Regions from separate parts of the Paracidovorax sp. MALMAid1276 genome, predicted to be linked through region 1. Evidence: predicted binding sites of a transcription regulator. Region 1 holds the regulator's gene; each other region holds the start of a gene.
What was found. Region 1 encodes FNR, which switches genes on or off when oxygen is low (the NO sensors DNR and NnrR bind a similar motif). Its sites were predicted from a motif close to TTGATNNNNATCAA; they were not measured.
Positions count from the first base shown of each region.

Region 2: ACOQFS_RS18985 (hemerythrin domain-containing protein) is a predicted target of FNR. The motif match lies at 5,649-5,662, and genes of this name have one in related genera.
Region 3: cyoA (ubiquinol oxidase subunit II) is a predicted target of FNR. The motif match lies at 6,292-6,305, and genes of this name have one in related genera.

Region 1 is NZ_JBMIRS010000199.1:391-10,373, reverse strand. It holds gene hemN (oxygen-independent coproporphyrinogen III oxidase) at 1-957, opposite strand, end outside; gene fnr (fumarate/nitrate reduction transcriptional regulator Fnr) at 1,146-1,868, shown strand; gene ACOQFS_RS15575 (hypothetical protein) at 1,973-2,269, opposite strand; gene ACOQFS_RS15570 (FixH family protein) at 2,350-2,655, opposite strand; gene ccoG (cytochrome c oxidase accessory protein CcoG) at 2,745-4,190, opposite strand; gene ccoP (cytochrome-c oxidase, cbb3-type subunit III) at 4,272-5,192, opposite strand; gene ACOQFS_RS15555 (cbb3-type cytochrome oxidase subunit 3) at 5,223-5,360, opposite strand; gene ccoO (cytochrome-c oxidase, cbb3-type subunit II) at 5,373-6,005, opposite strand; gene ccoN (cytochrome-c oxidase, cbb3-type subunit I) at 6,026-7,465, opposite strand; gene ccoS (cbb3-type cytochrome oxidase assembly protein CcoS) at 7,530-7,667, opposite strand; gene ACOQFS_RS15535 (heavy metal translocating P-type ATPase) at 7,667-9,983, opposite strand, start outside.
Region 2 is NZ_JBMIRS010000232.1:23,532-33,514, reverse strand. It holds partial or broken gene ACOQFS_RS19005 (FecR domain-containing protein) at 1-1,951, shown strand, start outside; gene ACOQFS_RS19000 (tryptophan--tRNA ligase) at 2,024-3,322, opposite strand; gene ACOQFS_RS18995 (site-2 protease family protein) at 3,376-4,044, opposite strand; gene ACOQFS_RS18990 (methyl-accepting chemotaxis protein) at 4,266-5,513, shown strand; gene ACOQFS_RS18985 (hemerythrin domain-containing protein) at 5,725-6,303, shown strand; gene ACOQFS_RS18980 (alkene reductase) at 6,446-7,549, opposite strand; gene ACOQFS_RS18975 (YbfB/YjiJ family MFS transporter) at 7,746-8,981, shown strand; gene gstA (glutathione transferase GstA) at 9,157-9,765, opposite strand; gene ACOQFS_RS18965 (class II aldolase/adducin family protein) at 9,867-9,983, opposite strand, start outside.
Region 3 is NZ_JBMIRS010000094.1:116,209-126,191, reverse strand. It holds gene ACOQFS_RS06570 (ATP-binding protein) at 1-1,210, opposite strand, end outside; gene ACOQFS_RS06565 (SURF1 family protein) at 1,207-2,040, opposite strand; gene cyoD (cytochrome o ubiquinol oxidase subunit IV) at 2,046-2,501, opposite strand; gene cyoC (cytochrome o ubiquinol oxidase subunit III) at 2,502-3,134, opposite strand; gene cyoB (cytochrome o ubiquinol oxidase subunit I) at 3,127-5,130, opposite strand; gene cyoA (ubiquinol oxidase subunit II) at 5,139-6,155, opposite strand; gene ACOQFS_RS06540 (MFS transporter) at 6,525-7,859, shown strand; gene ybeY (rRNA maturation RNase YbeY) at 7,971-8,429, opposite strand; gene ACOQFS_RS06530 (PhoH family protein) at 8,504-9,454, opposite strand; gene ruvA (Holliday junction branch migration protein RuvA) at 9,503-9,983, shown strand, end outside.

The sequences.
Region 1 (9,983 bases):
CTGCGTGCTGTACCCCTGGAAGTTGCGGTGCAGGCGCCCCTGGCGCTTGGCCACGGCCAGCGCATCGGTGGGCAGGGCAAAGTGGTCCATGCCCACGTAGACATATCCGGCGTCCAGGAAGGCGTCCAGCGAGCGCGACAGCATCGACACCTTTGCAGACGCCGCCGGCAGCTCGGCCGGCACGATGCGCCGCTGCGGCTTGAAGCGCTCGGGCAGATGCGCGTAGGCATACAGCGCGATGCGGTCGGGACGCAGCCGGGCCACCTGCGCCAGCGTGCGGTCGAATGACTCGGGGGTCTGGCGTGGCAGGCCGTAGATCAGGTCCACGTTGATGGACTCGAACCCCAGCCCGCGCGCGGCGTCGACCAGCGCAAACACCTGTTCGGCGGGCTGGATGCGGTGCACGGCCTTCTGCACTTCCGCGTCGAAGTCCTGCACGCCGAAGCTCAGGCGGTTGAAGCCCAGATCGGCCAGCGCCGCGAGCCGCTCGGGCGTCACGGTGCGGGGGTCCACCTCGATGGAGTATTCGCCGCCCGGTGCCAGCGTAAAGCTGCGCTGCAGCATGGCCATGAGTTCGCCCAGCCCCGCGTCTGACAGGAACGTGGGCGTGCCGCCGCCCAGGTGCAGCTGGCTCACCACCTGGCCCGTGCCGCAGTGCGCGGTGTGCAGGCCGATTTCGCGGCTCAGGTAGCGCAGGTATCCATCGGCGCGGTCATGGTGCTTGGTGATGATCTTGTTGCAGGCGCAGTAGTAGCACAGCGACTCGCAGAACGGGATGTGCACATACACCGACAGCGGCAAGGCCTTGGCTGCGGCGCCCAGGCGGCGCTGCTGCAGCGCAAGCACGTAGTCGTCCTCGCCAAAGGCCTCCACAAACCGGTCGGCCGTAGGGTAGGACGTATAACGGGGCCCAGGCACGTCGAAGCGGCGCAGAAGATCGGGCGAAACAGCGGTCATGGGTGGAAAATCCTTGCGTACGCCCCACTGTGCCCTGGACGATCTCCGGCGTCCTTGACCCACATCAAGTGATGCCCACGCTCTTGCAGGGACAATTTGATGCATGTCATTCGCGAACCGGTGCGGCGCAATTTTCTTGCATCGCGCGCAGACGGCGATATGCTTGAAACACCACCTTTCACGCACCTATGAATCCGCTCACCATCAAAGTCGCCTGCTCCAATTGCAACCTGCGCGAGCTGTGCATGCCCGTGGGGCTGAACGAGGAGCAGTTGCAGCGCATCGACGAGGTGGTGGCCGTTCGCCGCAAGGTGCCAAGGGGCGGCACGCTGTTTCACAACGGCGAGACCTTCACGTCGCTGTATGCCATCCGCACCGGTTTCTTCAAGACCTGCGTGGCCACCGAAGACGGGCGCGACCAGGTCACGGGCTTTCAGATGGCGGGCGAGATCATCGGGCTCGACGGCATCGTGAACGACCACCACACCTGCGATGCCGTCGCGCTGGAAGACGCCGAAGTGTGCGTGATGCCCTTCGACCGGATCGAAGAGCTGTCGCGCGAAGTGACGGCCCTGCAGCACCATGTGCACAAGATCATGAGCCGCGAGATCGTGCGCGAGCACGGCGTGATGCTGCTGCTGGGCAGCATGCGCGCCGAAGAGCGGCTGGCAGCCTTCCTGCTGAACCTGGTGCAGCGCCTGCACGCGCGGGGCTTCTCGCAGTCCGAACTGGTGCTGCGCATGACGCGCGAAGAAATCGGCAGCTACCTGGGCCTCAAGCTGGAAACCGTGAGCCGCACGTTCTCGAAGTTTGCGGAAGAAGGCATCGTCGAGGTGAAGCAGCGCCACGTGCGCATCCTGGACACCGACGCGCTCAAGCGCATCGTCAACAGCCAGCAAGCCTGCCATTGAGGCGCCCGGCCCGCCGCGCATCACGCCCCATTCCTGCGGTCCCATTCCTGCGGTCCCGTCCCTGCCCCGTTTCTTCCCCGCTCCTGCCGCATTTCTCCGGCACATCACCGACAGGCGTCGCCGTTCTTGCGGCAGTCCTGGGGACGCTCGTCGTGGGGTACGGGGCAGCGGTTGACCTCGAACGGCGACAGGGACAACAGCGTGGTCAACGCACCCGCGGCCGCTGTCACGCACCAGAAGACAAAGAACGCCAGCGTATAGACGCCCTGGCGCGACAGCGCCAGCGGCTGCCCGAACCAGTGCAGGTCGTGCGGATCGACCAGGGCAAAGACCAGCATTTCCAGCACGCCCGCCATCAGGAAGGCGGGCCATGCAATCCACATCAGGCGTTGTGTCCACATCGTTGTAGTCTCCGTTGGCGGACGCCAGCACCCTGCCGGCATCCGATGAGGGCCCCGCGGCTCGAACTGGCCGCACGTGCTCAGCGCGGCTGATCCCGCGCCGGGGTGGCGGCATGGTTGCGTCCCTTGATGGCGGGGGCCAGGGCCTTCTCGGGGGATTCCAGCGTCTGGTTGATCTCTATCCCCTTGCGGTAATAGTCCTCCGCCACCACCGGGTCGGGCCGCGACAGCGCAAGCCACAGCGTGACGAACCCGGCCACGATGACGATGGCCGGGCCGGCAATGACCAGCCACACGTGGCCAAACTTCCACCACGGGGCGGACGGGACAACCGGGCCCGACGCAAGCGGCGGGGTCTCAAGGGTTGGGGTGCGGGTTATAGGCATGAAAGCAACTCCTAAATATTCGATCCAGCCAATCCATGGCGATGTCAACCAGGCCGCAGCGCAAGGCTGCTCAGGCAGCGCATACCGCGTCAACGCGGCACCAGGAACACGGACTTCTCACGCACATGCGCGGCGGCTCCCAGCGCCTGCACGTCGAACTGCACCGGGTGCGACCCCGGGGCCGCCGAGCCGTAGGGAATCTGCAGCCGCACGGGCACCCAGCGCGACTCGGCGGGCCCGACCTCCACCTCGGCGTCCGAAGCCACCTCCAGCCCCGCCAGCCCCTGGGCCGTGATGCGGTAGCGCTGCAGCTGCTCGGTGGCGTTCATGACCTGCAGGCGGTAGACGTTCTCCAGCTTGCCGCCCGCAACAATGCGGGACAGCGCGGCGCGGTCTCGCACCACATCCACTTTCAGCGGCATGCGCGTGACCAGGCTGGCCAGCATCGCCACGCACAATGCCGCCAGTACGGCGGTGTAGACCAGCACACGCGGGCGCAAAACACGCTGCAGCATTTGGGGTCGGCCCCAGCGGTGGGCCAGACCGTTCTGGGTGGAAAAGCGGATCAGCCCCCTGGGGTACTGGACCTTGTCCATCACGGTATCGCAGGCATCCACACACAGGCCGCAGCCGATGCATTCGTACTGCAGGCCGTTGCGGATGTCGATGCCCACAGGGCAGACCTGCACGCACAAGGAGCAGTCAATGCAGTCACCCAGCCCCTGGGCCTTGCTGTCCACGCCTTTCTTGCGCGGCCCGCGCATTTCACCCCGCTCGCGGTCATAGCTGACGATGAGCGTGTCCTTGTCGAACATGGCGCTCTGAAAGCGGGCGTAAGGGCACATGTACTTGCACACCTGCTCGCGCATGTAGCCCGCGTTGCCATAGGTGGCCAAGCCGTAGAACAGCACCCAGAAAATCTGCCAGCTGCCCTGCAGCGCCAGCAACTCCCCACCCAGCTCGCGGATGGGCACGAAGTAGCCGACGAAGGTGAAACCCGTCCAGCCCGCCACCGCCAGCCACAGCGCCTGCTTGACGAACTTCTTGCGGATCTTTTCGAAGGTCCATGGGCCCTTGTCCAGCCGCAGGCGCGCACTTCGGTCGCCTTCGGCGTGGTGCTCTATCCACATGAAGATTTCGGTATACACCGTCTGCGGGCAGGTAAAGCCGCACCACAGCCGCCCCGCCACTGCGGTGAACAGAAAAAGCGACAGCGCAGAGATGACGAGCAGGCCCGTGAGGTAGATGAAGTCCTGCGGGTAGAGGACCAGGCCGAACAGGTAAAACCGCCGCGCTCCGAGGTCGAACAGCACCATCTGGCGCTGCCCCCACTCCAGCCACGGCAGCCCGTAGAACACCAGCTGCGTCAGCACCACCATGCCCCAGCGCCAGCGCGCGAACAACCCGCTGATGGAGCGCGGATAGATCTTTTTTTGCGCCTCGTACAACGAGACGATCTCGACCGCGGCGGAAGCCTCGGCCGCGACCGGCGCAATGGGAATGACTTTGCGAGCGGACTCGCTGGAGGGCTTCATGGTGTTGTCGCTTCTCTGCACTGCCTGGAGCATCTGTGAGCCAACCCGGGGCAGCGACGGCGCGCCGCCCGAGGCTGGGGGTCAGCGCGCCGCGCTGGCCTGCTTGCCGTTCGACAAGCCCCACACATAGGCGGCCAGGACGCCGATCTGCGCCTCGGTCAGCTTGTCGGCCTGCGCCGGCATTTCATTGACCTTGCCGTTATTGATGATGGCGGTGATCGCGGCCTCCCCCCAGCCGTGCAGCCAGATGTCGTCCGTGAGGTTCGGAGCCCCCAGCGCCTGGTTGCCCTTGCCGTCCATGCCATGGCAGGCGGCGCAGGCGCCAAACTTGGACTTGCCCAGCGACGCGCGCAGGGAATCATGCGGGCTGCGGGACAGGCTCAGCACATAGTGCGACAGGTTGCGGATGTCTTCCGCCGAGCCCACGGCAGCGGCCATCGGCGGCATGCTGCCGACACGGCCCTTTTCCAGGGTCTCGCGGATCTTCTCGGGCGTGCCGCCGTGCAGCCAATCGTTGTCGGCCAGGTTGGGAAAGCCCTTGCTGCCTCGCGCATCCGACCCATGGCACTGTGCGCAGTTGTTCATGAACAGCCGCTCGCCGATGGCATGGGCCTGGGCGTCCGCCGCCATGTCTTCGGGCTTCATCGACGCAAAGCGCGCATACAGCGGCTCAAGCTCAGCCTTGGCCTGGGCCATTTCGGCGTCGTACTCGCCCTTCTGCGTCCAGTTCAGCTGGCCCGAGAAGCTGCCCAGGCCCGGGTATGCGGCCAGGTAGCCCAGGCCGAAGACGATGGTGATGACGAACAGCCACACCCACCAGCGCGGCAGGGGGTTGTTCATCTCCACCAGGTCTTCGTCCCACACATGGCCCGTGGTGTTGTCGGATGTCGCCATCACCTTCTTGCGGCCTGCCATCCACAGCAGGACGCCGCAGGCGATGATGCCGACCAGGGTCAGCGCGGTCACAAAGACCGACCAGAAATTGCTGGTGAAGTCGCTCATGGAATGTTCTCGTTCTGGAAGTGGGGGCCGTCATTCGTTCTCGAAGGGCAGCCGGGCCGCCTCCTCGAACCGCCCCCGGTTGCTGCGCAGACAGGCCCAGACACAGATGCCGATGAATACGGCCAGGCAGGCCAGCGTTGCGACGATGCGCATGGTGGTGATGTCCATGGCGGGTCTCCTTTACTTGAGCGCGCGGCCCATGACCTGCAGATAGGCGACCAGCGCATCCATCTCGGTCTTGCCCTTGACCTCGTCGGCGGCTGCTGCGATCTGCGCTTCGGTGTACGGCACGCCGACGGTGCGCAGCGCCTTCATGCGCGGTGCCACGCTGGCCGGGTCCACCACGCTCTTTTCCAGCCAGGGGTAGGCGGGCATGTTGGATTCGGGCACCACGTCGCGCGGGTTGATCAGGTGGATGCGGTGCCACTCATCGCTGTACTTGCCGCCCACGCGGTGCAGGTCGGGGCCGGTGCGCTTGCTGCCCCACTGGAAGGGGTGGTCGTACACGAACTCGCCCGCCACCGAATAGTGGCCGTAGCGCAGCGTCTCGGCGCGGAAGGGGCGGATCATCTGCGAGTGGCAGTTGTAGCAACCCTCGCGGATGTAAACGTCGCGCCCCACCAGCTGGGTGGCGGTGTAGGGCTCCACGCCCTTCACGGCCTCGGTGGTGGACTTCTGGAAGAACAGCGGCACGATCTCCACCAGGCCGCCAATGGCGATGACCAGGAGGATCAGCACGATCATGAGGAAATTGTTGGTCTCGACCTTCTCGTGCGAGAAGCCGGCCGGAGCGGGGGTGCGGTTGTCAGACATGGTTGTTCTCTTCTGCGGGCTCAGGCGCGGGCGGCCTGCAAGGCGGGAATCTGCACCGTGACCGAGCGTCCCAAGGTCGCGGTCATCCACACGTTCCAGGCCATGACCAGCATGCCCCCCAGATACAGCAGGCCCCCAGCCACGCGGACCACATAGAAGGGATAGCTCGCCTTCACGCTTTCCACAAAGGTGTAGGTCAGCGTGCCATCGGGGTTCACGGCGCGCCACATCAGGCCCTGCATCACCCCGGCGATCCACATGGCGGCGATGTACAGCACGATGCCGATGGTGGCCATCCAGAAGTGCAGCTCGATGGCGGGCACCGAGTGCATCTTTTCGCGGCCGAACAGCCGGGGCACCAGGTAGTACAGCGAGCCCATCGAGATCAGGCCCACCCAGCCCAGCGCGCCAGAGTGCACGTGGCCCACGGTCCAGTCGGTGTAGTGGCTCAGGGCGTTGACCGTCTTGATGGACATCATCGGCCCTTCGAAGGTGGACATGCCGTAGAACGACAGCGACACGATCAGGAAGCGCAGGATGGGGTCGTCACGCAGCTTGTGCCAGGCGCCCGACAGGGTCATCACGCCGTTGATCATGCCGCCCCAGCTGGGCGCCAGCAGGATCAGCGAGAACACCATGCCCACCGATTGCGTCCAGTCCGGCAGCGCGGTGTAGTGCAGGTGGTGCGGGCCGGCCCACATGTAGGTGAAGATCAGCGCCCAGAAGTGCACGATGGACAGGCGGTAGCTGTACACCGGGCGGCCGGCCTGCTTGGGGATGAAGTAGTACATCATCCCGAGGAAGCCGGCCGTGAGGAAGAAGCCCACGGCATTGTGGCCGTACCACCACTGCACCATGGCGTCCTGCACGCCGGCATAGGCCGAGTAGCTCTTCATCCAGCCGGCAGGCACCGCCGCGCTGTTGACCAGGTGAAGAATGGCCACGGCCAGGACGAACGCGCCAAAGAACCAGTTGGCCACGTAGATGTGGCGCACCTTGCGCATGCCGATGGTGCCGAAGAAGACCACCGCGTAGGACACCCACACCAGCGTGATGAGGATGTCGATGGGCCACTCAAGCTCGGCGTATTCCTTACCGGACGTGTAGCCCAGCGGCAGGCTGATGGCAGCCGCCACGATGACCAGCTGCCAGCCCCAGAACGTGAAGGCGGCCAGAGGTGCCGCAAACAGCCGCACCTGGCAGGTGCGCTGAACCACGTAGTAGCTGGTGGCAAACAGCGCGCAGCCGCCAAACGCGAAGATCACCGCGTTGGTGTGCAGCGGGCGCAGGCGCCCGTAGCTCAGCCATGGAATGCCGAAGTTGAGCTCAGGCCAGGCCAGCTGCGTGGCGATGAATACGCCCACCAGCATGCCGACCACCCCCCAGACCACGGCCATGATAGAAAACTGCCGCACCACGGTGTCGTTGTAGTGCGCAGCCATTGTTGTTGGAGAATCCATCGGGCACCTCTTTGTCATGCAGACACAGTGTGTTGCAGCGTGTCGATGACCGCATTGATGCAGGTCAACCGTCGCGGAGAATGCGCTCGCCTTCGTGCTCGATGCTCTCGAACTGGCCGTGGTGCACCGCCCACCACAGCCCACCCAGAATGAGCAGCACCAGCAGCACGGACAAGGGAATGAGCAGGTAAAGAATGTCCATCACACGGTCTCCAGGCTGGCGGGGGACAGCGCGGCGGGGCGGGCACCGGCCTGCGCAGCAGCGGGCCGATTCGGCCCATCGGATGGCACGATGGGCGGCAGGCCGCGCGCCAGCCGCGCGGCATTGAGCACCACCAGCAGCGAGCTGAGCGCCATGCCTAGCCCGGCCAGCCACGCGGGCATCCAGCCCACCACCGCCAGCGGCACACACAGTGCGTTGTAGGCCGCCGCCCACCACAGGTTCTGCCGCACCACGCGCAGGGTGCGGCGGGCCAGCAGCACGGTCTGCGGCACCAGCGCCAGGCTGTCGCCCAGCACCACAAAATCTGAGCGCGACTGCGCAAGCGGCACCGCACGGCCAAACGCAAACGACACGTGGGCGCCGGCCAGCACCGGGCCGTCGTTCAGGCCGTCCCCCACCATGGCCACCTGGCGCCCACCCGCCTGCAGCGCTTGCAGGCTCTGCAGCTTGCCCGCCGGCGAGCATTCGCCCTGCGCGTGCTCGATGCCCGCGCGCACGGCCACGCGCCGCACGGCCGGCGCGCGGTCGCCGGACAGAACATGCACGGCAACGCCCCCGCGCTGCAGCGCAGCCACCACGGCCGGGGCCTCGCGGCGCAGGTCCTCCATCAAATGGAAGCGCGCCAGCTCCACGCCTTGGCCGTCCGGCCCCTGAACTGCCAGCACCACCTGCATGGCGGCAGCGCCATCTTGCGGGGCCACGTTGGCATGGCGGGCCGAGCCCAGCCGCACTTCGCACCCGGACAGATCGCCGGTGCCATCTCCCACGGTGGCCGAACTCACGGTGGCCGAAAGCCCCAGGCCCGCGTCCTCCCGGACGTGCGCCACGGACCAGCGCCCCGCAGCAGCAAGGACGGCGGGCGAGGCTGCAGCCACCAGCGCACGCGACGCGGGGTGCATGGAATGGCGCGCCAGCGCGGTTGCCAGGCCCTGGGCCGCCTCCACGCTCCAGCCGGGGGCCGTGCGCACGGCCTGCAGTGCCATTCCGTCGCGGGTCAGGGTGCCTGTCTTGTCGAACACCAGGGTGTCCACATGGGCCAGCGCCTCCAGCCCCTGCAGGTTGCGCACCAGCACGCCGTGGCGCGCCAGCGTGCCTGCGGCCGTGAGCATGGCCACGGGCGTGGCCAGCGACAGCGCGCAGGGGCAGGTGACGATGAGCACCGCCACCGCCACCATCAGCGCGTGGCCCGGGTCTGCGGGCCACCAGTACGCGGCGGCCAGCGTGGCGGCGGCCAGCACGGCCACCAGAAACGGGCGTGCGATGCGGTCGGCCAGCTGCGCCAGTCGGGGCTTTTGCAGCGATGCGCTTTCCATCAGCGCGACGATCTGCGCGAAGCGGGTCTGACCGCCTATGCGGTCCACGCGCACCTCGACCGGCGCCTGCAGGTTGTAGCTGCCCGCAGCGACCGCGCTGCCCACGGTGCGTGGCACGGGCGTGGACTCGCCCGTCAGCAGCGCCTCATCGGCGTGGGTGCTGCCCAGCGTGATGTGTCCATCGGCCGGAAACGCCTCGCCAGGCAGCACGCGCACGGTGTCGCCCACGGCCAGGCGGCGCGTGGCCACGCGCTCAAGGCGGCCGTCGGCCGTGCGCCGCTCCACGCTGTCGGGCAGCCGGTTCATCACCGCCTCCAGCGCGCCGGCCGTGCGGTCGCGCAGGCGCAGCTCCAGCCAGCGCCCGGTGAGCAGGAAGAACACGAACATGGTCAGCGAGTCGTAGTACACCTCCCGGCCGAAAAGGCCTGCGGGGTCGAAGGTGCCCGCCGTGCTGACGGCGAAGGTGATGGCCATGCCCAACGCCACGGGCAGGTCCATGCTGACGCGGGCCTGGCGGATGTCGCGCAGCGCGCTGGCGAAGAATGGACCGCATGAGAACGCCACCATGGGCAGCGTGATGACCCACGAGGCCCAGCGCAACAGCTGCTCCATCTCTTGCGAGAGGTCGCCGGGCTGCGCCACGTACGCAGGCCATGCGTACATCATGACCTGCATCATGCAAAAGCCCGCCACCAGCCAGCGCCACAGCGCGCGCCGGCTTTCCTGCCGCCGCCGTTCGCGCGCCAGTGCGTCCATGGCGGGCACGGCCCGGTAGCCGGCCTGCTGCACGGCGGCCATCCACTGCGATGGCAGCACCCGGCCCGGCTGCCACACCACACGCGCGCGGCGCGTGGCCGCGCTCACGTCGGCCTGCTGCACGCCCGGCACCGCACGCAGGGCGTCTTCGATGGTGAGGGCGCAGGCTGCGCAGTGCATGCCTTCGAGCACCACATGCGATTCCCACGCGGTGCGGTCTCCATTG
Region 2 (9,983 bases), on a different contig from region 1:
ACTGGAGCGCGCCCGGTTGGCCGACCCCAAGGACCCGCTGCCCTGGCAGGTGGAGTCGATGATGCGCAACGACAGTGGTGACGCCGAGGCCGCCATCCGCGCGGCCCGCGAGGCGGTGGTGCGGCTGCCGTACCTGAAGTCGCTGAACCCGCTGGCCAGCGACAGCCAGGGCTCGGCCAACCTCGGCAAGGCCCTGGGCGACTTCGGCATGGAGCACTGGGCACGGGCCTATGCGCAGCAGTCGTACTACCCGCTTTGGGCGGGCAGCCACTTCTTCATGGCCAACCGGTACGAGAGCGACTTCAGCCGCAACTCCGAGCTGTACCAGGGCTACCTGGCCGACCCGCTGGCGCTGGGCGTGGGTGAGCGGCATCTGCCGGTGCTGCGCACGGCGGGGCGTGAAACCGCATGGGTGGCAGCGGCAGAGCGCAACCCGGTGCATTCGTCGCTGGCGGGGGCGGTGACCGCGCGGGGCGTGGAGGCCTCGACCCTGCCCATGGCCTGGCTGGTGCGGGCCAACGGGCTGCGCCTGTGGCCGCGCGACACCGGCTCGTACTGGCTGACATCGCCCGCCCTGACCTTGGCCTGGGGGGCGCGGCCCGTGGATGCGCTGGGGCTGTTTGTGGTGCACGACCGGGATTCGGACCGCGTGGGCTACCCCGGCGGCATCGACATCGGCAGTGCCCGCTTCGACGGGGTGGCGCGCACGCAGGGCACACGCACCGACGCGGGGGGCTCGTGGCGCTGGTCGGCCGACGCGCAGACCTGGCTCAAGTTTCACCACGCGCGCAACACCAACCGGCGGGTGCTGGATTTTGAAAGCCTGGGCTGGGGCCTGCAGGACTCGCGCGTGCGCGACGCCATGGACGGCGTGATGCTGCGGCATGTGGTGCAGTCGCCCGGCCAGCGCATCAGCGCGGGGTGGGAGCATGTGCGTGCGCAGGGGCTCTCGGGCCTGTATGACACGGCTGCGCCCTGGGAGGGCTCGGACGGCGCCACCACGGCCCGCTTCGACATGCCCTGGGTGGCGGGCGAGTGGCAGCGCGGCCCCTGGGCCTGGGAGGCGGGCCTGGCGTGGCCGCGCCTGCACACGCGCTCCGTGAGCCGCTACTACAGCCTCATTTCGGGCGAAGACTTCTTTCCGCCGAACATTGCAGAGAGCGGCCACTCCCGCCGCGCGCGCCCACGGCTGGGCTTGTCGTACCGTATCGGCCCGGGCCGGGCGCTGCACGCGGCCTATGTGGAGAGCATGCACGCGCCCGCCACCCACACGCTGGCGCCCGTGGCGGTGGGGGCCATCCCCATCGACCACCAGTACCAGCGGCTGGGCAGCCTGGCGCGCAAGCGCGCGGTGCAGCTGGACTGGGAGCTCGACGCGCGCACCTTTGCCTGGGGCGTGGCCAGCAGCCAGCACATCGTCAACCCCACGCTGGCCGATGGCCGCCTGGCCGTGCCGGACCTGGGCATTTCGGTGTCGGACCGGGCGGGCGTACTCGCGCCCGTCAGCGCTTCGGGCCAGGTCGCCATCGACGCCTACAACGGCAACCCGCGCTTCAGCCAAGGCAGCCTGCGCCAAGTGGGCGGGGCGGTGAACCGGGTGCTGAGCCCGCGCTGGAGCATCCTGGGCAGCTACACCTGGGCGCAATCGCGCAACACCGGCATGCAGCACGCGGGCAACCTGCTGCCCGGCGTGCCGCGCCACACGGCGGTGGTGGGCAACGTGCTGCGGCACGGCGCGCGCGACATGACCCTGCTCACCCTGGTCTACCGGGGCACCCGCTTTGCCGACGAGGCCAACACCGCGCAGCTGGGCGCGGGCTGGAGCCTCAACCTGGTGCTGTTCCGCGAATCGTCCGACCGCCGCTGGGCCTGGGCCGGAACCCTGCAGGCGCCCCTGCATGGCACGTCACGCCCCACGTTGTGGACCAGCGTGCGCTACAGCATGGACTGAAAAGTCTGCATGTTTTTGGCCTCTAGCGCTTATCCAGTAAGCGCTAGGAGCTATAAAAATATGAGCAAATGCTCAGGCAGCCGCCGCCGCCTGCGCCAACGCTGCCAGCGCGGCGCCCACATCTGCATCGCTCACTCCCTCCACAGCGGCCAGTTGCCCGGCCAGTGCGCCCGCGCCCTCGCGCTGCAGCCGGGCGATGGCCTGGCCGGCGTCCTTGGGTGCGGCAAAGCCGGTGCTCTGCAGCAGCAGGCGGCCATCGGCATCCACCAGCTTGAAGTAGAACTGGCCGTCCGCCTCGCGGTATTGCTTGAACGCGGGCAGGGCGGCCTTTGCTGCCTTGGCAGGCTTGGCAGCGGTGGCACCCTGCACCAGGCTGCGCAGGCCCACGGCCGTGCGCAGCTCGCGGATGAAGGGCGTGGCCAGCGTGCGGGCGCGCTCGGCACCGGCCAGCAGGGTCTGCTCGATGCGCGCCGGGTTGTGGATGAGTTCGTCGTACTGCGCGCGCATGGGGGCAATCACCTGGTCCACGCGCTCGAACAGCACCTGCTTGGCGTCGCCCCAGGCAATGCCATCGGCATACGCCCGGCGCAGGGCATCGGTCTCGTCGGCCGTGGCAAACGCCTGGTAGATCTGGAACAGGGCCGAGCCTTCGGTGTCCTTGGGCTCGCCGGGCGCACGCGAGTCGGTCAGGATGCCGCCGATGAGCTTCTTGAGCTGATCGCGGCTGGAGAACAGCGGAATCGTGTTGTCGTAGCTCTTGCTCATCTTGCGGCCGTCCAGGCCGGGCAGGGTGGCCACATGCTCGTCGATGGCCGCTTCGGGCAGCACGAAGTGCTCGCCATACAGGTGGTTGAAGCTGGCCGCCATGTCGCGCGCCATCTCGATGTGCTGCACCTGGTCGCGCCCCACGGGCACCTTGTGCGCCTTGAACATCAAGATGTCTGCGCCCATCAGCACCGGGTACATGAACAGGCCCGCCGTCACGCCATCGTCCTGCTCGCGGCCGGCCGCCGTGTTCTTGTCCACGCTGGCCTTGTAGGCGTGGGCGCGGTTCAGCACGCCCTTGCCGGTCACGCAGGTCAGCAGCCAGGTCAGCTCTGGAATCTCGGGGATGTCGGACTGGCGGTAGAAGGTGACGTGCTCGGGGTTCAGCCCCGCCGCCAGCCAGCTCGCCGCGATTTCGAGCGTGGAGCGCTGGATGCGCACCGGGTCCTCGCACTTGATGAGCGCGTGGTAGTCGGCCAGAAAGTAAAAGCTCTGCACACCCGGCGAGAGGCTGGCCGCCACCGAGGGGCGGATGGAGCCCACATAGTTGCCCAGGTGGGGCGTGCCCGTGGTGGTGATGCCGGTGAGGTAGCGCGTGATGCTCATGGGAACGAAATCTGCGTAGGAAAAAAGAGGGAAGAAAAGCGGCCGCCGCCCGCTCAGCGGATCAGTGCGGTCAACGGCGTGATCAGCAGGTTGATGGCGCTGTAGCCCAGCGACATCAGCGGGCGCAGCCACAGCGTGCCCACCACACCGGCCACCACCAGCGCCAGCACGATGAAGAAGCCGTAGGGCTCGATGCGCGACACCCAGTGCGCCTGGCGCCAGGGCAGCAGGCCCACCAGAATGCGCCCGCCATCGAGCGGCGGCAGCGGAAACAGGTTGAACGCCCACATCACCAGGTTGACCAGCACGCCGGCGCGGGCCATCTCCACGAAGAAGCGCTCGTCCACCCCCGTGCCGACCAGCACCACCAGCAGCACGGCCCAGGCAATCGCCTGGAAGAAGTTGGACGCGGGCCCCGCCAGCGCCACCCAGATCATGTGCTGCTTGGGGTTGCGCAGGTTGCCGAAGTTGACCGGCACCGGCTTGGCATAGCCGAACAGGAAAGCGCCGGAGGTCGCGAAATACAGCATCACCGGCATCAGGATGGTGCCCACCGGGTCGATGTGCTTGAGCGGGTTGAGCGTGATGCGCCCCATCATGTAGGCCGTGTTGTCGCCAAAGTGGCGCGCGGCATAGCCATGGGCCGCCTCGTGCACGGTGATGGCAAACAGCACCGGCAGGGCGTAGATCAGAACGGTTTGGATGAGATTGGAGATGTCCACCCGGGGATTGTCTCAGACCGCCCGGCCGCTTGCCGCCCGGCTGGGCGCGGGGCGCGGGGCATTCCGGCTGAGGCCTGGCGATTGTGGGATGTACGTACGCGGGCGCGCCCCCACCAAAGCGTTTCGTTGCTAGCATCTTGCGCTGGTGCATCGCGCGCCTCTCATCCGCCCGTCTTCCTCCCCAAAAACATCCCTGCAGGCGTTGAAACGCCCCCCGAGACATGCTGAGCAACCTCAAGATCGGAACGCGCCTGGCCCTGGCGTTTGGCAGCCTGGCGCTGCTGGTATTGCTGTTGATGGCCACGGCGCTGTCTCAGATCGGTGCCGCGCAGCAGGCGCTGCCCGGCGGCTCGGCGGCGCTGGCGCACCTGCAAAGCGCCCGCGCCTGGGTCATCGGCTGCAGCCTGGCCGCCTTTGTGCTGGCGCTGGTGGCCGTGGTCAGCCTGCGCGCGGGCATCGTGGCGCCGCTGAACCAGGCCATCCTGATTGCGGAGACTGTGGCATCGGGCGACCTGAGCCAGGAATTCAGCTCCGAGCTGAAAGGGGACTTCGGCCGGCTGCTGGAGGCGCTGGGCACCATGGAAGACACGCTGACCGACCTGGTGGCGCGCATCAAGCAGGACGCCGATGCCATCAGCACGTCTGCAGCGGACATCGGCCATGGCAACACCGACCTGTCGCGCCATGCCGAAGACCAGGTCTCCTCGCTCACCCAGACCGCCGCCAGCATGGAGCAGCTCACCGCCACCGTGCGCCAGAACGCCGAGCGCGCCGGGTCCGCCAGCCAGCTCGCCGTCAAGGCCTCGCAGATCGCGCAACACGGCGGCGCGGCCGTGGGCGAGGTGGTGCAGACCATGCAAGCCATCAGCGGCAGCTCGCGCAAGATCGTGGACATCATCCAGGTCATCGAAGGCATCGCGTTCCAGACCAACATCCTGGCGCTGAACGCGGCGGTGGAGGCCGCGCGCGCTGGCGAGCAGGGCCGGGGATTTGCCGTGGTGGCCAGCGAAGTGCGCAGCCTGGCGCAGCGCAGCGCGGCGGCGGCCAGCGACATCAAGGGCCTGATCCAGAGCAGCGTGACGGCGGTGGACGGCGGTGTGCGCCATGTGGAAGAAGCCGGCACGGCCATGAAGGACATCATGAGCAGCGTGCAGCGCGTGGGCGACATCATTGGCGAGATCACGGCCGCAGCGTCCGAGCAGTCGGCCGGCATTGGCCAGGTGAACAGCTCGGTGGGCGAGATCGACCGCATGACGCAGCAGAACGCTGCGCTGGTGGAAGAGTCGGCCGCCGCCGCCGAGTCGCTGCGCGAGCAGGCCGCCCGCCTGTCGCAGGTGGTGCAGCAGTTCCGCCTGGCAGAGGCCATGGGACATGGCCAACACCACACCCCCCGCGCCGTGGCCGCGCCGTACCCATCGGAATCCCAGGCGCTGGCCGCAGGCCCCACCCCGGCCCGACTGACGCGCTGAGTTCTTCTATACCCCCGGTGCACTGCGCGTGCACCGTGCACAAGGCCCTGCAGGCCTGGCTTGCAGGGCCTTTGTTTTTTTGGCGGGTGCTGCTGCTGCGCAACCGTGCATTGCCGCGCTCTTGCACCCGGTTTGTTGACTTGCATCATGGGCGGCAGCGCGCTGCCGTGGCACCCTTGGCCCTGTTGTTCACTCTGCGGGAGCGTGCGCCATGCCATCGATCAGCCTGCGAACCATTCGCGAAGAGCATGCGTCGCTGTCGGCCGTGCTCCACTCCCTGCGCCTGATGCTGGACCAGGGCCCGGGCGACGAGCCGGCTGCGTTTTTTGATGTGATGCGGGCGATGCTGTTCTATATCGACGAGTTTCCCGAACGGCAGCACCACCCCAAGGAATCGCAGTGGCTGTTCCCCCGGGTGGCCGAGCGCTCTCCCCAGGCCGCAGAGACCATTGCGCAACTGGAGCGTGAGCATGCTGGCGGTGAAGCAGCGGTGCGTGAACTGCAGCACCTGCTGCTGGGCTGGGAGCTGATGGGCGATGCGCGGCGTGAGGTATTTGCCCAGGCGCTGCAGAAGTACATCCGCTTCTACCTGGACCACATGCGGCTGGAAGAAACCGTGGTGCTGCCGGCGGCGCAGGAAAGCCTGCAGCCGGGCGACTGGGTGGCCATCGACGCGGCCTTTGCCAGCAACACCAACCCGCTGGCCCCGGGCAAGCCGCGCGATGCGGCCTATGACCGGCTGTTCACCCGCATCATGATGCGGGCTCCCAGTCCGATAGGGCTGGGGTGAGTCGTCTGCGCACGCCACTGCCACTACAAAACCAAAACCGTTCACGCTGAGCGGGTTGAAGCGCTGTGCAAGGCTTCGACGGGCTCAGCCCGAACGGTAGACAAGGGCGGAGCGCGATGGCACACCGCTGCGCCCCGCGTCGTCAGGCGCTCAGCGCCGGATAGTCGGTGTAGCCCTCGGCGCCGCCACCGTACAGCGTGGCACGGTTCACCTCGTTGAGCGGGGCGTTGGTCTTCAGGCGTTGCACCAGGTCGGGGTTGGCGATGAAGGGCCGGCCGAAGGCCACGATGTCGGCACCATGGGCCAGCGCGGTTTCCGCCAGGGTCTTGTCGTAGGCGTTGTTCACCATCCAGGCGCCCTGGCCGCCAGCAGCGCGGTAGGCGGCCTTGAGGGCGGCGTAGTCGAACGGGCGGCCTTCCACCTCGCGCGGGCCGCCGGTGGCGCCTTCGATGAGGTGGAGGTAGGCCAGGCCCAGCGGGCCCAGTTGGCGCACCACGTAGTCGAACAGCGGTTGCGGGTCGGCATCGACGATGTCGTTGGCAGGCGTGACGGGCGACAGGCGGATGCCGGTGCGGCCGCCGCCGATTTCTTCGGTGACGGCCTTCGTCACTTCCAGCAGCAGGCGCGCGCGGTTGTCGATGCTGCCGCCGTAGGCGTCGGTGCGCTGGTTGGCGCCGGTCTTGAGAAACTGGTCGATGAGGTAGCCGTTGGCGGCGTGGATCTCCACCCCGTCAAAGCCCGCATCGATGGCGGCACGCGCGGCGCGGCGGTAGTCGGCCACGATGCCGGGAATTTCGGCCAGCTCCAGCGCGCGGGGCATGGAGGTGGGTGTGAACGTGGGCACGCCATCCTTGATGAGCACGGTCTTGGTATTGGCCTGCACGGCCGAGGGCGCCACGGGTGCGGCGTTGCCGGGCTGCAGGTCGGTGTGCGAGACACGGCCCACGTGCCACAGCTGCACCACGATCTTGCCGCCCGCCGCGTGCACGGACGACGTCACCTTCTTCCAGCCCGCGATCTGCTCGGGGGCATACAGACCCGGCACGTCGGCATAGCCCTGGCCCTGCTGGCTGATGGCGGTGGCCTCCGAAATGATCAGGCCGGCACTGGCGCGCTGGGTGTAGTAGGTGGCCACCAGATCGGTGGGAATGGCGTTGGGAGAGCGGTTGCGCGTGAGCGGCGCCATGGCGATGCGGTTGGCCAGTTGCAGGTCACCGGCTTTCACGGGATCGGACAGGAAAGGCATGGGTCGGGGCTTTCTGAGAGAGAAAAAATGGGGTGCAAACCAATGATGGAACGGGCGCAAGCGTAATGCTGCAGCGCAAAACCTGCAGCACAGATGCGTCAACAAGGCTTCTGCTTTTGTGATAACCGCGCGGGGCTGTGCGGGGGACGCCTGGGGCCGGGCGCGATCCGCCGGTGTGCGGCAGAATCAAAAAGCCATGTCCACACGCCCCACCCCGGTTGATGTTTCTGCCGCCGCCCCGGCGCCCATTCCTGCCCTGTGGCTCGCCGTGGCGCTGTCGATGGGGGCGGCGATCTCGCTGGGCATCACGCGGTTTTCCTATGCGTTGCTGCTGCCGCCCATGCGGGACGACCTGGGCTGGTCGTACACGCTGGCCGGGGGCATGAACACCGCCAACGCGCTGGGCTACCTGCTGGGCGCGCTGGCCACGCCGCTGCTGCTGCGCCGCGCCCCGCCGGGCCGGGTGCTGGTGGCGGGCGCGGTGCTGGCCTCGGTGTTCATGGCGCTCAGCGGCTTTTTCACCGATGCGTCGCTGCTGCTGGTGCAGCGGCTGCTGGCCGGGGTGGCGAGCGCGCTGGTGTTCATTGCCGGAGGGCTGCTGGCCGCGCGGCTGGGCGCGCACGATCCGGCACGCAGCGGGCTGCTGCTGGGGCTGTACTACGGCGGCACGGGCTGGGGCATCAGCCTGTCGGCGCTGCTGGTGCCCGCAGTGCTGGGTGCCGCATCTGCTGCGCCGCACCCTTGGGCCTGGGCGTGGTGGGCGCTGGCCGTGGCCTGCGTGGCGGCCACGGCGCTGCTGTGCTGGCCGGCCCGGGCGCTGCAGGCGCTGGCGCCCCCGCCCACCAGCCCTACGGCGTTCAACCTCACGCCCCCGCCGGCCCGCGTGCGCTGGCGCGCCCTGGCGCCTGCGCTGCTGGGGTACACGCTGTTCGGCGTGGGCTATATCGGCTACATGACCTTTGTGGTGGCGCTGCTGCGCGAGCAGGGCGCGAGCGGCGGCGCCGTCACCGCGTTCTATGCGCTGCTGGGCCTGGCGGTGGTGGTGTCGTCGCGCATCTGGGCGGGCCTGCTGGACCGCAGCCGGGGCGGCGAGGCGCTGGCGCGGCTGAACGCGCTGCTGGGCGTGGCCACCGTGCTGCCCGCGCTCACGTCGGCCTGGCCCGTGGTGCTGGCGTCGGGCCTGCTGTTTGGCGGGGTGTTCTTGTCGGTGGTGGCGTCCACCACGGCCCTGGTGCGGCACAACCTTCCGCAGGCGCTGTGGGCCAGCGGCATCAGCGCGTTCACCATCGTGTTTGCCGCCGGGCAGATCGTGGGCCCCACCGTCGTGGGCTGGATCGCCGACGGCCCGGGCGGCCTGGCGCGCGGGCTGGTGTTTTCGGCCTGTGCGCTGTGGGTGGGTGCGGTGGTGGCGTGGCGGCAGAAGCCGCTGTAGCGTATCTTGAGTTTTGGTCGTGCGTTGAGCTGTGCGCGCCCCATTGATCCTGGCGCGGCCCAGGCCAGAAACGCCGAGCAAGGGCCGCCCCGCAGCGAGGGCGTTGTCCCCCTGCCCGCGCAGCGCAGCGTAGCGAGAGCGGGGGGAAGGCGCGCAGCGCCTCAGGGGGGTGTCCCTACTTCAGCAGGCCCTCGGCCTTCATCGCCGCCTGCACGGCCGGGCGGGCACCCACGCGCTCGCGGTACGCCGCCAGGTTCGCCAGGCCCGAGAGGTCGAGGTTGGTGGGTTTGGCCCAGTTGGTCACGGTGAACAGGTAGCCGTCGGCCACGGTGAAGGTGTCACCCATGAGGTACTGCTTGCCTTCGAGCTGGCTGTCCACCCACTGAAGGCGCTGCAGCAGCTTTTCGCGCGCCATGGTTTTGTACTCGTCGGGCGTGGCGGGGTTGAACAGGGGGCTGAAGCCCTTGTGCACTTCGGTGCCGATGAAGGTGAGCCACTCCTGCAGGCGGTAGCGCTCCATGGTGCCGTGGGCGGGCGCGAGGTTTTTGGTCGGCGCCTGGTCGGCGATGTACTGCACGATGGCCGGGCCTTCGCGCAGGCGCTCGCCACTGTCCAGCTCCAGCAGGGGCACGTAGCCCAGCGGGTTGATGCCGTAGTAGTCGGTGCCGTCCTGCAGCTTGTGGCTCTTGGTGCTGGCCAGCACGGGGGTGTGGGCCAGGCCCGCTTCATGCAGGGCGATGTGGGGCGAGAGCGAGCAGGCGCCGGGGGAGTAGTACAGCTTCATGGATCGGTCCTTGAAAACGGTGGTCGGAAACCGCCGATGCTATGCGCTGCGCCGGATTTCTGCAGGCACCGGGGCGCAAGCGCCTCGGTACCGGCCGCCTGTCAGCTGTCGTAGCCCGGCGCCTCGCGCTGCACCTTGCGCAGCAGCGCGGGCCAGGCAAACGCCCCGCCCAGGCCCCCCGTCTGCACGCGCATGGCCTGGGCCACGCCGCTGACGAT
Region 3 (9,983 bases), on a different contig from region 1:
TCGACAGGAACAGGCCCAAGCCGCCGCCCGGCCGCCCCTTGGTGGACTGGTAGGGCGTGCCGATGTGGCTGAGCACCGCCGGTGAAAAACCGGGGCCGCGGTCGCTGACCACGATGTACAGCGCCTCGGCATCGCTGCTGGCACGCAGGCCCACCCAGTGCGGCGAAGCCTCACGGGCATTGTCCAGCACATTGAAAACCATCTGCTCCAGCGTGGCATCGGCCACCATCGGGGGGTCGTCGGCCACGCCGTTGTCGAACACGAAGCTGTCCACCGAGCGCGTGGCGCGCCAGTCGCGCACCAGGGTTTCCAGAAACTGGCACACCGTGGTCTGGGTGGAATCTTCGCCCCGCGTTTCGCCGGCCGACATCAGGATGCCGCTCACGATGGTCTTGCAGCGCTGCACCTGCGTCTGCATTTCGGTGATTTCCTCCTGCAGCACCGGGTCCTGCATGAGGGCGGGTATGCGCCGCCAGTCCCCCAGGATCACGGCCAGGGTGGCCAGCGGCGTGCCCAGCTCGTGCGCCGCGCCCGAGGCCAGCAGGCCCATGCGCACGATGTGCTCCTCCTCGGCCGCGCGCTGGCGCACGGCGGCCAGCCGCGCGTCGCGCTGGCGCAGGTTGTGGCTGATGCGGGTGATGAACACCACCACCAGGATGGCGTTGAGCGCAAAACACACCAGCAGCCCCAGCACATAGGGGCTGGCCCAGCCCTGGTGCAGGTCGGGCGCCATGGGCAGGGGCTGGCTGTGCTGGGCCAGCAGCACCACGCAGGCCGAAGTCAGCCCCACGATGAACCAGATATAGGCGCCACGCAGCAGCATGGCGCCCACGGCGATCTGCAGCACGTACAGGAATACGAAGGGGTTGCTGATGCCCCCGCTCAGGTACAGCTGCGCGGTGAGGGCGCCCACGTCGATCAGCAGGGCGATGAACAGCTCGACATCGTGCACGTGGCGGCGCGTGCGCCAGCGCACCATGCTGACCAGGTTGAACACGGCCATGCACGCCACGATGGCCAGCATCTCGCGCATCGGCAGCGGCATGCCCAGGCCGTAGTGCGTGACCTCGATGGTGAGCAACTGTCCCACCACGGCCATCCAGCGCAGCTGGATGAGCTGGTGCAGGTTCTTGAGGCCCGCCGCCGCGTTGGCGGAGCGGGCCTTGCTCAGCGGGTGCAGGGTGCGGGAGGCGTGGCGGCTGCTGGTCATGGGGGTGGGGCGGCGCGGCTTGAGGCACGCAGCCGAAGCTCGTAGCGTGCCACAAGCCCGCCGGCCCCTGCCACCATCAGTGCCATGGCGAACCAGGTCAGTGCGTAGGAAAGGTGGGTGTTGGTGAAGCGCACCACGGTCAGGCCCTCGCGCGGCCAGGGGCCTTCGGACGCGGGGCGCTGCTCGGTGTTCGCCGTGACCGTGGGGGCCTGCGCCTGCGGCAGGCCCGCGTCCACAAAGTAGGGGGCCGCCCGCGACAGGGACAGCGCCTGAGCCATCGCCTCGACATCGCGCGAATGCCAGCGGTTCTGCGCGGGGTCGTTGCGGCGCAGAAAGCCGCCGCCGGGCTCGGAGATGCGCAGCAGGCCCTGCACCGTCACGGCGCCGCCGGGTGTGTGCTCTGCGGGCCGCTCAGCCCACTGCAGGCGCTGGTCGGCAGGCACGAAACCCCGGTTGACGAGGACCTGCGTGCCGTCGTGCTGCTGCAGCGGCGTCATCACCCAATAACCCGCGCCCAGGGCCGTGGTGGCCTGCGACAGCAGCGTCTGGCGGGCCAGCCACTCGCCGCGCAGCTGCACGGCCTGGTATTCGTGGGATGCCGCACGGACGGCGGCCCATTGGGCCTCGGGCGGCGCCGCCGCGGGCGGTGCGTGGATGCGCTGCGTGGTCCGCTCGATGAGGTCCAGCTTCCAGGCGCGCCGCTGCACCTGCCACAGCCCGAGTGCGGTGAAGGCCGCAAACAGGGCCACCCCCACCAGCGCCACCACGGCCAGCGTCCAGCCAGAGTGGGGGCGGCTGCGGCCCCGGTGGGCGGTGGCGTCCACGGCCATGGTGGCTACGGCGTGGGGCGCACGTCGGCCGCTGCGGGCGGCATGCCGGGCATGGGCGGGTGCTCGGGCATCATGTTGGTGTTCATGTGGAACATCACCCACAGCGTGCCCGCGATGGTGATGGCCACGAACACCACGGTGAAGATGGTGGCCAGCAGCGTCCAGCCGCCCTCGATCTTGCCGTTCATGTGCAGGAAGTACACCATGTGCACCAGGATCTGGATGACGGCAAAGCCGCCCAGCACCAGCACGGCGGTGTTGCGGTCGGCAATCACCTTGGCCATGACCAGCCAGAAGGGGATGGCGGTGAGGATGATGGACAGCACGAAGCCTGTCATGTAGCCCGAGAACGTGCTGTGCGGCTCGTTGGCATCGTGGTGGTGGCTGTCGCTTTCATGCCCGTGGCCGCCGTGGTGGCCCGGTGCATGGTGTTGTGCGTGTGTTGTGTGTTGCGCGCTCATTTACAGCACCCCCATCAGGTACACAAAGGTAAAGACGCCGATCCAGACCACGTCCAGAAAGTGCCAGAACATCGACAGGCACATCAGGCGGCGGTTGTTCTCGGGGATCAGGCCGTGCTGCTTGATCTGCAGCATCAGCACCACCAGCCAGATCAGGCCAAAGGTGACGTGCAGGCCGTGGGTGCCCACCAGCGTGAAGAACGCCGACAGGAAGGCGCTGCGCTGCGGCGTGGCGCCCTGGTGGATCAGGTGGGCGAATTCATAGAGTTCGAGGCCCAGGAAGCACAGGCCGAAGAAGCCCGTCACGGCCAGCCACAGCAGGGTGCCGTTCACATCGTTCTTCTGCTTGCGCAGCATGGCAAAGCCGAAGGTGATGGACGACAGCAGCAGGAAGGCCGTGTTGATGGCCACCAGCGTCAGGTCGAACAGCTGCGCGCCCGTGGGGCCGGCCGCATAGCTGCGGCCCAGCACACCGTAGGTGGCAAACAGGGCGGCGAAGATGAGGCAGTCGCTCATCAGGTACAGCCAGAAGCCCAGGGCCGTGCCGTTTTCGGGATGGGGCTCGTGTGCGAGGTGGTACTCGCGCGGGGCCAGGGCGCCGGCGGCGCCTGCTTGGATGCGGATGTCAGACATGGCGGGCCAGTTGCAGGGTGCGGGCTTCTTCGGTGGAGATCACTTCCGAGGCCGGGATGTAGAAGTCGCGCTTGTAGTTGAAGGTGTGGATGATCGAAGCCAGCAGCAGCGCGGCAAACGACACACCCGCCAGCAGCCACATATGCCAGATCAGCGCAAAGCCGAACACCAGCGACAGGGCCGAGATCACCGCGCCAGCGCCCGTGTTGGCCGGCATGTGGATGGGCGCGAAGCCGGTCAGCGGGCGCTGGTAGCCGTGCTTCTTCATGTCCCACCAGGCGTCGATTTCATGCACCACGGGCGTGAAGGCGAAGTTGTAGTTGGGCGGGGGCGAGGAGGTGGCCCACTCCAGCGTGCGGGCGTCCCAGGGGTCGCCGGTCCAGTCGCGCAACTGCTCGCGCTTGAGGTAGCTCACCACGATCTGGATCAGGAAGCAGGCGATGCCGGCCGCAATCATGGCGGCGCCGCACGCGGCGATGACGAACCAGATCTGCAGCGACGGGTCTTCAAAGTGGCTCACGCGGCGCGTGACGCCCATCAGGCCCAGGATGTACAGCGGCATGAACGCCACCCAGAAGCCCACCACCCACAGCCAGAAGGACCACAGGCCCCAGGTGCGGTCGAGCTTGTAGCCGAAGGCCTTGGGATACCAGTAGTTGATGCCCGCAAACAGGCCGAACAGCACGCCGCCGATGATCACGTTATGGAAGTGGGCGATCAGGAACAGGCTGTTGTGCAGCACGAAGTCGGCCGGGGGCACGGCCAGCAGCACGCCCGTCATGCCGCCGATGGCGAACGTGATCATGAAGGCCACGGTCCACATCATGGGCAGCTCGAAGCGGATGCGGCCCTTGTACATGGTGAACAGCCAGTTGAAGATCTTCGCGCCCGTGGGAATCGAGATGATCATCGTCGTGATGCCGAAGAAGGTGTTCACGCTGGCGCCCGAGCCCATGGTGAAGAAGTGGTGCAGCCACACCAGGTACGACAGGATGGTGATCACCACGGTGGCGTAGACCATGGAGGTGTAGCCGAACAGGCGCTTCTTGCTGAACGTGGCCACCACTTCGGAGAAGATGCCGAAGCAGGGCAGGATCAGGATGTAGACCTCGGGGTGGCCCCAGATCCAGATCAGGTTCACGTAGAGCATGGGGTTGCCGCCCAGCTCGTTGGTGAAGAAGTTGGTGCCCGCATAGCGGTCGAGCGACATCAGCACCAGCGCGGCCGTGAGCACCGGGAACGACGCAACGATCAGCGCATTGGTGCACAGGGCCGTCCAGGTGAAGACGGGCATCTTCATCAGGTTCATGCCGGGCGCGCGCATCTTGATGATGGTCACGATCAGGTTGATGCCCGAGAGCGTGGTGCCCACCCCCGCGATCTGCAGTGCCCAGATGTAGTAATCAAGCCCCGTGCTCGGGCTCTGCGCCCCCAGGTTCGACAGCGCCAGCCAGCCCGAGGTGGAGAACTCGCCCAGGAACAGCGACACCATGACCAGCACGGCGCCGGCCGTGGTCATCCAGAAGCTGAAGTTGTTCAGGAACGGGAACGACACGTCGCGCGCACCGATCTGCAGCGGCACGAGGTAGTTCATGAGGCCCGTGACCAGCGGCATGGCCACGAAGAAGATCATGATCACGCCGTGGGCGGTGAAGATCTGGTCGTAGTGGTGCGGCGGCAGGTAGCCCAGGTTGTCGCCAAAGGCCATGGCCTGCTGCAGGCGCATCATCGCGGCGTCGGCAAAGCCGCGCAGCAGCATCACGATGCCGAGGATCATGTACATGATCCCGATCTTCTTGTGGTCGATGCTGCAGATCCAGTCGCGCCACAGCGGGCCCCACAGGCGGTATTTGGTGATGCCCGCGAGCACGGCGATGCCGCCCAGCACGACGGCGATGAAGGTCCACAGCAGGATGGGCTCGTGGGTCATGGGAACGGCGTCCCAGCTCAGGCGGCCCAGCGCCCAGTGGGCGGGAGTGACGGTTTCGGAAGACATGGGGGAGCTCATTGGCGGATGGCGGCGCGGTCGGCGTTGCGGGTATTCAGTTCGGCCACCACCTGGGCGGCGTTCTGTGGTGTGCACCAGTCCTGTGGCAGGTTCAGGCCCACGGCGCGCACATAGGCATCGCCGCCGCTGGCGTCGATGGCCATCATGTGGTGCATGCACATCTTCCCGTCCTCGACACAGCGGTTGAGCACCTTGTCGTACAGGCCTTCTTCCACGGAGGCAAAAAGCTGCACCGGGTCGCGCTCGCTGGGCTTGGCGAGGTTCAGGTAGGTGCCCTTGTCCAGGGGTTTGCCGTCGGCCTTGGCCTTTTGCACCCACTGGTCAAAGTCGGCATCGCTCAGGCCGTGGAACTTGAAGGTCATGCCCGAGAAGCCCGCGCCGCTGTAGTGCGAGGACATGCCCTTGTACACGCCGGGCTTGTTGATGACGGCGTTCAGCTCGGTCTGCATGCCGGGCATGGCGTAGATCATGCCGGCCAGGTCGGGCACGTAGAACGCGTTCATGGTGGACGTGGCGGTGAGCTTGAACAGAATGGGGCGGTCCACCGGCGCGGCCACCTCATTCACGGTGGCAATGCCCTGTTCGGGGTAGAAGAACAGCCATTTCCAGTCCATGGCCACCACCTGCACCTCCAGGGGCTTGACGTGGGGGTCCAGCGGGCGCTGCGCGTCGATGCGGTCCAGCGGGCGGTAGGGGTCGAGCTTGTGGGTGCCAATCCAGGTGATGGCGCCCAGGGCGATGATGATGAGCAGCGGCACCGTCCAGATCACCAGCTCCAGCGTGGTGGAGTGGTGCCATTCAGGGTCGTAGTCCGCCTCGGTGTTGGCGGCGTTGTTCTGGCGGTATTTCCAGGCAAACCACAGCGTGAGGGCGATCACCGGGACGATGATCACCAGCATTAGCAGCGTGGCGGTGATGACGAGCTGGCCCTGCTGGGCGGCGATGTCGCCGGCCGGGTTGAGCACGACGGCCTTGCTGCAGCCGGCGAGCAGGCCGGCAGACGCGACTGCCATGGCCAGCCCGGCGAGTCTTTGGGGGTGCTGGGTGTTGAGCATGCTGGGGAGCGCAGAAAACATGCGCTTAGGTGTAAACGCGAATGACTTGACCCCCGCACTGTAGTAGCGCTAGCGAATTTGTCGATTGGACATTTTGTCCAAGATCAAGGTGGCGAGGGTTGTGCCGGGCATCCCAAGGAATGACCGCGCGGATGACCGCGCGGGATGGCCGCACGGAATGGCGGCATGGAATGACCGTGATGGGGGGCAATCAGGGTTTTCCTACAGGTCCAACAGCGGCCGCGCACTTGTGGCGCCCCCTGGGAGCGGGTAGAACGGAGGGGTCAGTCTGCCTGTTTGTTTGTTTTCGCCGAGAGGAATGTCACTATGGTTGGCCACGGGTCCGCAGCATTGGCTGCACCAGGTTTTGAAGGAGAGGGTTCGCTTGCACGGGCCCACACGGATGAGGACGTCACTCCCAGCGAGATTGCGGTCGGCGTGATCATTGGCCGCTCCTCTGAATACTTCGACTTCTTTGTGTTCGGCATTGCCAGCGTGCTGGTGTTTCCGTCGCTGTTGTTTCCGTTCCTGTCACGGCTTGACGGCACGTTGGCGTCTTTTGCCATCTTTTCGCTGGCTTTTGTGGCCCGTCCGGTGGGCACCGCGCTGTCCATGGCCGTGCAGCGTCGCTGGGGACGGGGCACCAAGCTGACCTTGGCCCTGTTTCTGCTGGGCGCCTGCACGGTGGGCATGGCGTTTTTGCCCAGCTACGCGTCGGTGGGTGCGACGGCCATCGTGGCGCTGATCGTTTTGCGCATCGGGCAGGGCGTGGCGCTGGGGGGCTCGTGGGACGGCCTGCCGTCGCTGCTGGCCATGAGCGCGCCCAAGGACCGCCGCGGCTGGTTCGCGATGGTCGGCCAGCTGGGTGCGCCCGTGGGCTTTGTCCTGGCGGCCAGCCTGTTTGCGTATCTGTACAGCAGCCTCACGGTGGCGGAGTTTCTGGACTGGGGCTGGCGTTATCCGTTCTTCGTGGCGTTTGCCGTGAATGTGGTGGCGCTGTTTGCGCGGCTGCGCCTGGTGGTGGGGCAGTCGTATGCCGAGCTGCTGCAGCAGCGCGAACTGCAGCCGGTGAGCGTGACGCGGGTGGTGCGCGACGAAGGCCGCAATGTGCTGATCGGCGCCTTTGCCGCGCTGGCCAGCTTTGCGCTGTTCCATCTGGCCACGGTGTTCCCGCTGTCGTGGATCGCGCTGTATTCCGAGCAGTCCATCACGGAGGTGCTGTCGGTGCAGATCGTGGGCGCTTTCCTGGCGGCCGGGGCCATCGTGGTGTCGGGTTGGCTGGCCGACCGCATGGGCCGCCGCAACCTGCTGGGCACCATGGCGGTGCTTATCGGGGCGTTCAGCCTGATCACGCCGTGGCTGCTGGGCGCGGGCCCGGTGGGCAACAACGTGTTCCTGCTGGTGGGCTTTGTGCTGCTGGGGCTGTCGTATGGGCAGGCGTCCGGCACGGTCACCGCCAATTTCTCGCCGCAATACCGCTACACGGGCGCCGCCTTGTCGGCCGACCTGGCTTGGCTGCTGGGCGCGGGCTTTGCGCCGCTGGTGGCGCTGGCGCTGTCGGCGCGGTTCGGGCTGGGGGCCGTGTCGCTGTATCTGCTGTCCGGCGCGGTGTGCACGCTGCTGGCCTTGCGGGTCAACCGCGTGATCGAGCGCAAGGAGTAGGCTCCAACGCCACACCCTCTGCTGCGGGGGTGGGTGGCGGTTGTGGAGAGATCACAAGGGGCTTCGGCCCCTTGTTTGTTTGTGGTTCTGCAAAAGATGGTGAGCGTGCGCTCACTTGGCGTAGGGGTCCTCGAAGCCCAGCTCCCGCAGGATGTCGGTTTCGTAGGCCTCCATCTCGTCGGCATCGGCAGCGCTGGTTTCGTGGTCCCAGCCCTGGGCGTGCAGGGTGCCGTGAACCAGCATGTGGGCGTAGTGTTCTTCCAGCGTCTTGTTCTGCTCGGCCGCCTCGCGCTGCACCACGGGGGCGCACAGCACCAGGTCGGCGGTGACGAGCGGCTCCTGCGTGTAGTCGAAGGTCAGCACGTTGGTGGCGTAGTCCTTGTGGCGGTAGGTGCGGTTGAGCTCGCGGCCCTCGTCGGCGCCCACGATGCGCACGGTGATTTCCGCATCGGTGGCGAGCGCGTGGCGGATCCAGCGCGCCACCTTGTGCCGGGGCAGTGCCGCGCGGTGCTCGGCCACGCCGTCAAATTTGCCAAATTGCAGCGACAGGCTGAGTTGGTTCAGGGACATTTCAAGCCTTTTTGGCCCTCGGCGCTTACTGGATAAGCGCTGAAAGCTATAAAAATAGGAGTGGAGCGTCTGCGTCAGTCGCGCGCCGCCGCCCGGCGGCGTGGCGCGTCGTAGGCATCCACAATGCGCGCCACCAGCGGGTGGCGCACCACATCGGCGCTGGTGAAGCGGGTGACGGCGATGCCCTTGACCCGCTTGAGCACCTGCTCGGCGTCCACCAGCCCGCTCATGGCGCCCTTGGGCAGGTCGATCTGGCTCACGTCGCCCGTGACCACGGCGCGCGAGCCAAAGCCCAGTCGGGTGAGGAACATCTTCATCTGCTCGGGCGTGGTGTTCTGGGCCTCGTCCAGAATCACAAACGCGTTGTTCAGCGTGCGCCCGCGCATGAAGGCCAGCGGCGCGATCTCGATGGCGTTGCGCTCGAACGCCTTCTGCACCTTGTCGTGGCCCATCAGCTCATACAGCGCGTCATACAGCGGGCGCAGATAGGGGTCCACCTTCTGCGCCAGGTCGCCGGGCAGAAAGCCCAGCCGCTCGCCGGCCTCCACCGCCGGGCGGGTCAGCACGATGCGCTGCATGCTGCTGCGCTCCAGGGCGTCCACGGCGCTGGCCACCGCCAGGTAGGTCTTGCCCGTGCCGGCGGGGCCGATGCCGAAGGTGATGTCGTGCGTGGCGATGTTCTGCAGGTACAGGTTCTGCGTGGGCGTGCGCCCGCGCAGGTCGGCACGGCGGGTGTTCAGGACGATGGCGTCCTCGGGCGCGTCCAGCAGCTCGCTGTCGCCCGCCAGCATGAGCTGGATGTAATCCTCGCCAATCGGGCGCTCGGCCTGCTCGTACAGCGCCTGCAGCAGCTCCATCGCCTGGGTGGCCTGCGCCTTGGGGCCGTCCACCTTGAACTGCTCGTGCCGGTGCGCGATGCTGACCTGCAGGGCCGTCTCGATGGTGCGCAGGTGGGCGTCCGCCGGGCCGCAGAGGTTGGTCAGCCGGGTGTTGTTGTGGGGGGTGAAGGTGTGGCGCAGGATCACGCGGATAATTCCGATGGATTGGCCGCGATCTTGCGGCAAAGGACATCAATGATAGGCAAATTGACCGGCACCCTGCTGGAAAAGAACCCCCCCGAGGTGCTGCTGGACTGCCATGGCGTGGGCTACGAGGTGAACGTGCCCATGAGCACCTTCTACAACCTGCCGGGCGTGGGCGAGCGCGTGAGCCTGCTGACCCAGTTCATCGTGCGCGAGGACGCGCAGCTGTTGTATGGCTTTGCCACCGCGCCCGAGCGCCAGGCTTTCCGCGAGCTGATCAAGATCAGCGGCGTGGGGCCGCGCACGGCGCTCTCGATCCTGAGCGGCATGGGCGTGGGCGACCTGGCCCAGGCCATCACCCAGCAGGAGGCCGGCCGCCTGGTCAAGGTGCCCGGCATCGGCAAAAAGACCGCCGAGCGGCTGCTGCTGGAGCTCAAGGGCAAGCTGGGCGCCGAAATGGGCGGCACGGCGCAGGGGCATGCCAGAAGCGATTCTGAGGCCGACATCCTGCAGGCCCTGCTGGCGCTGGGGT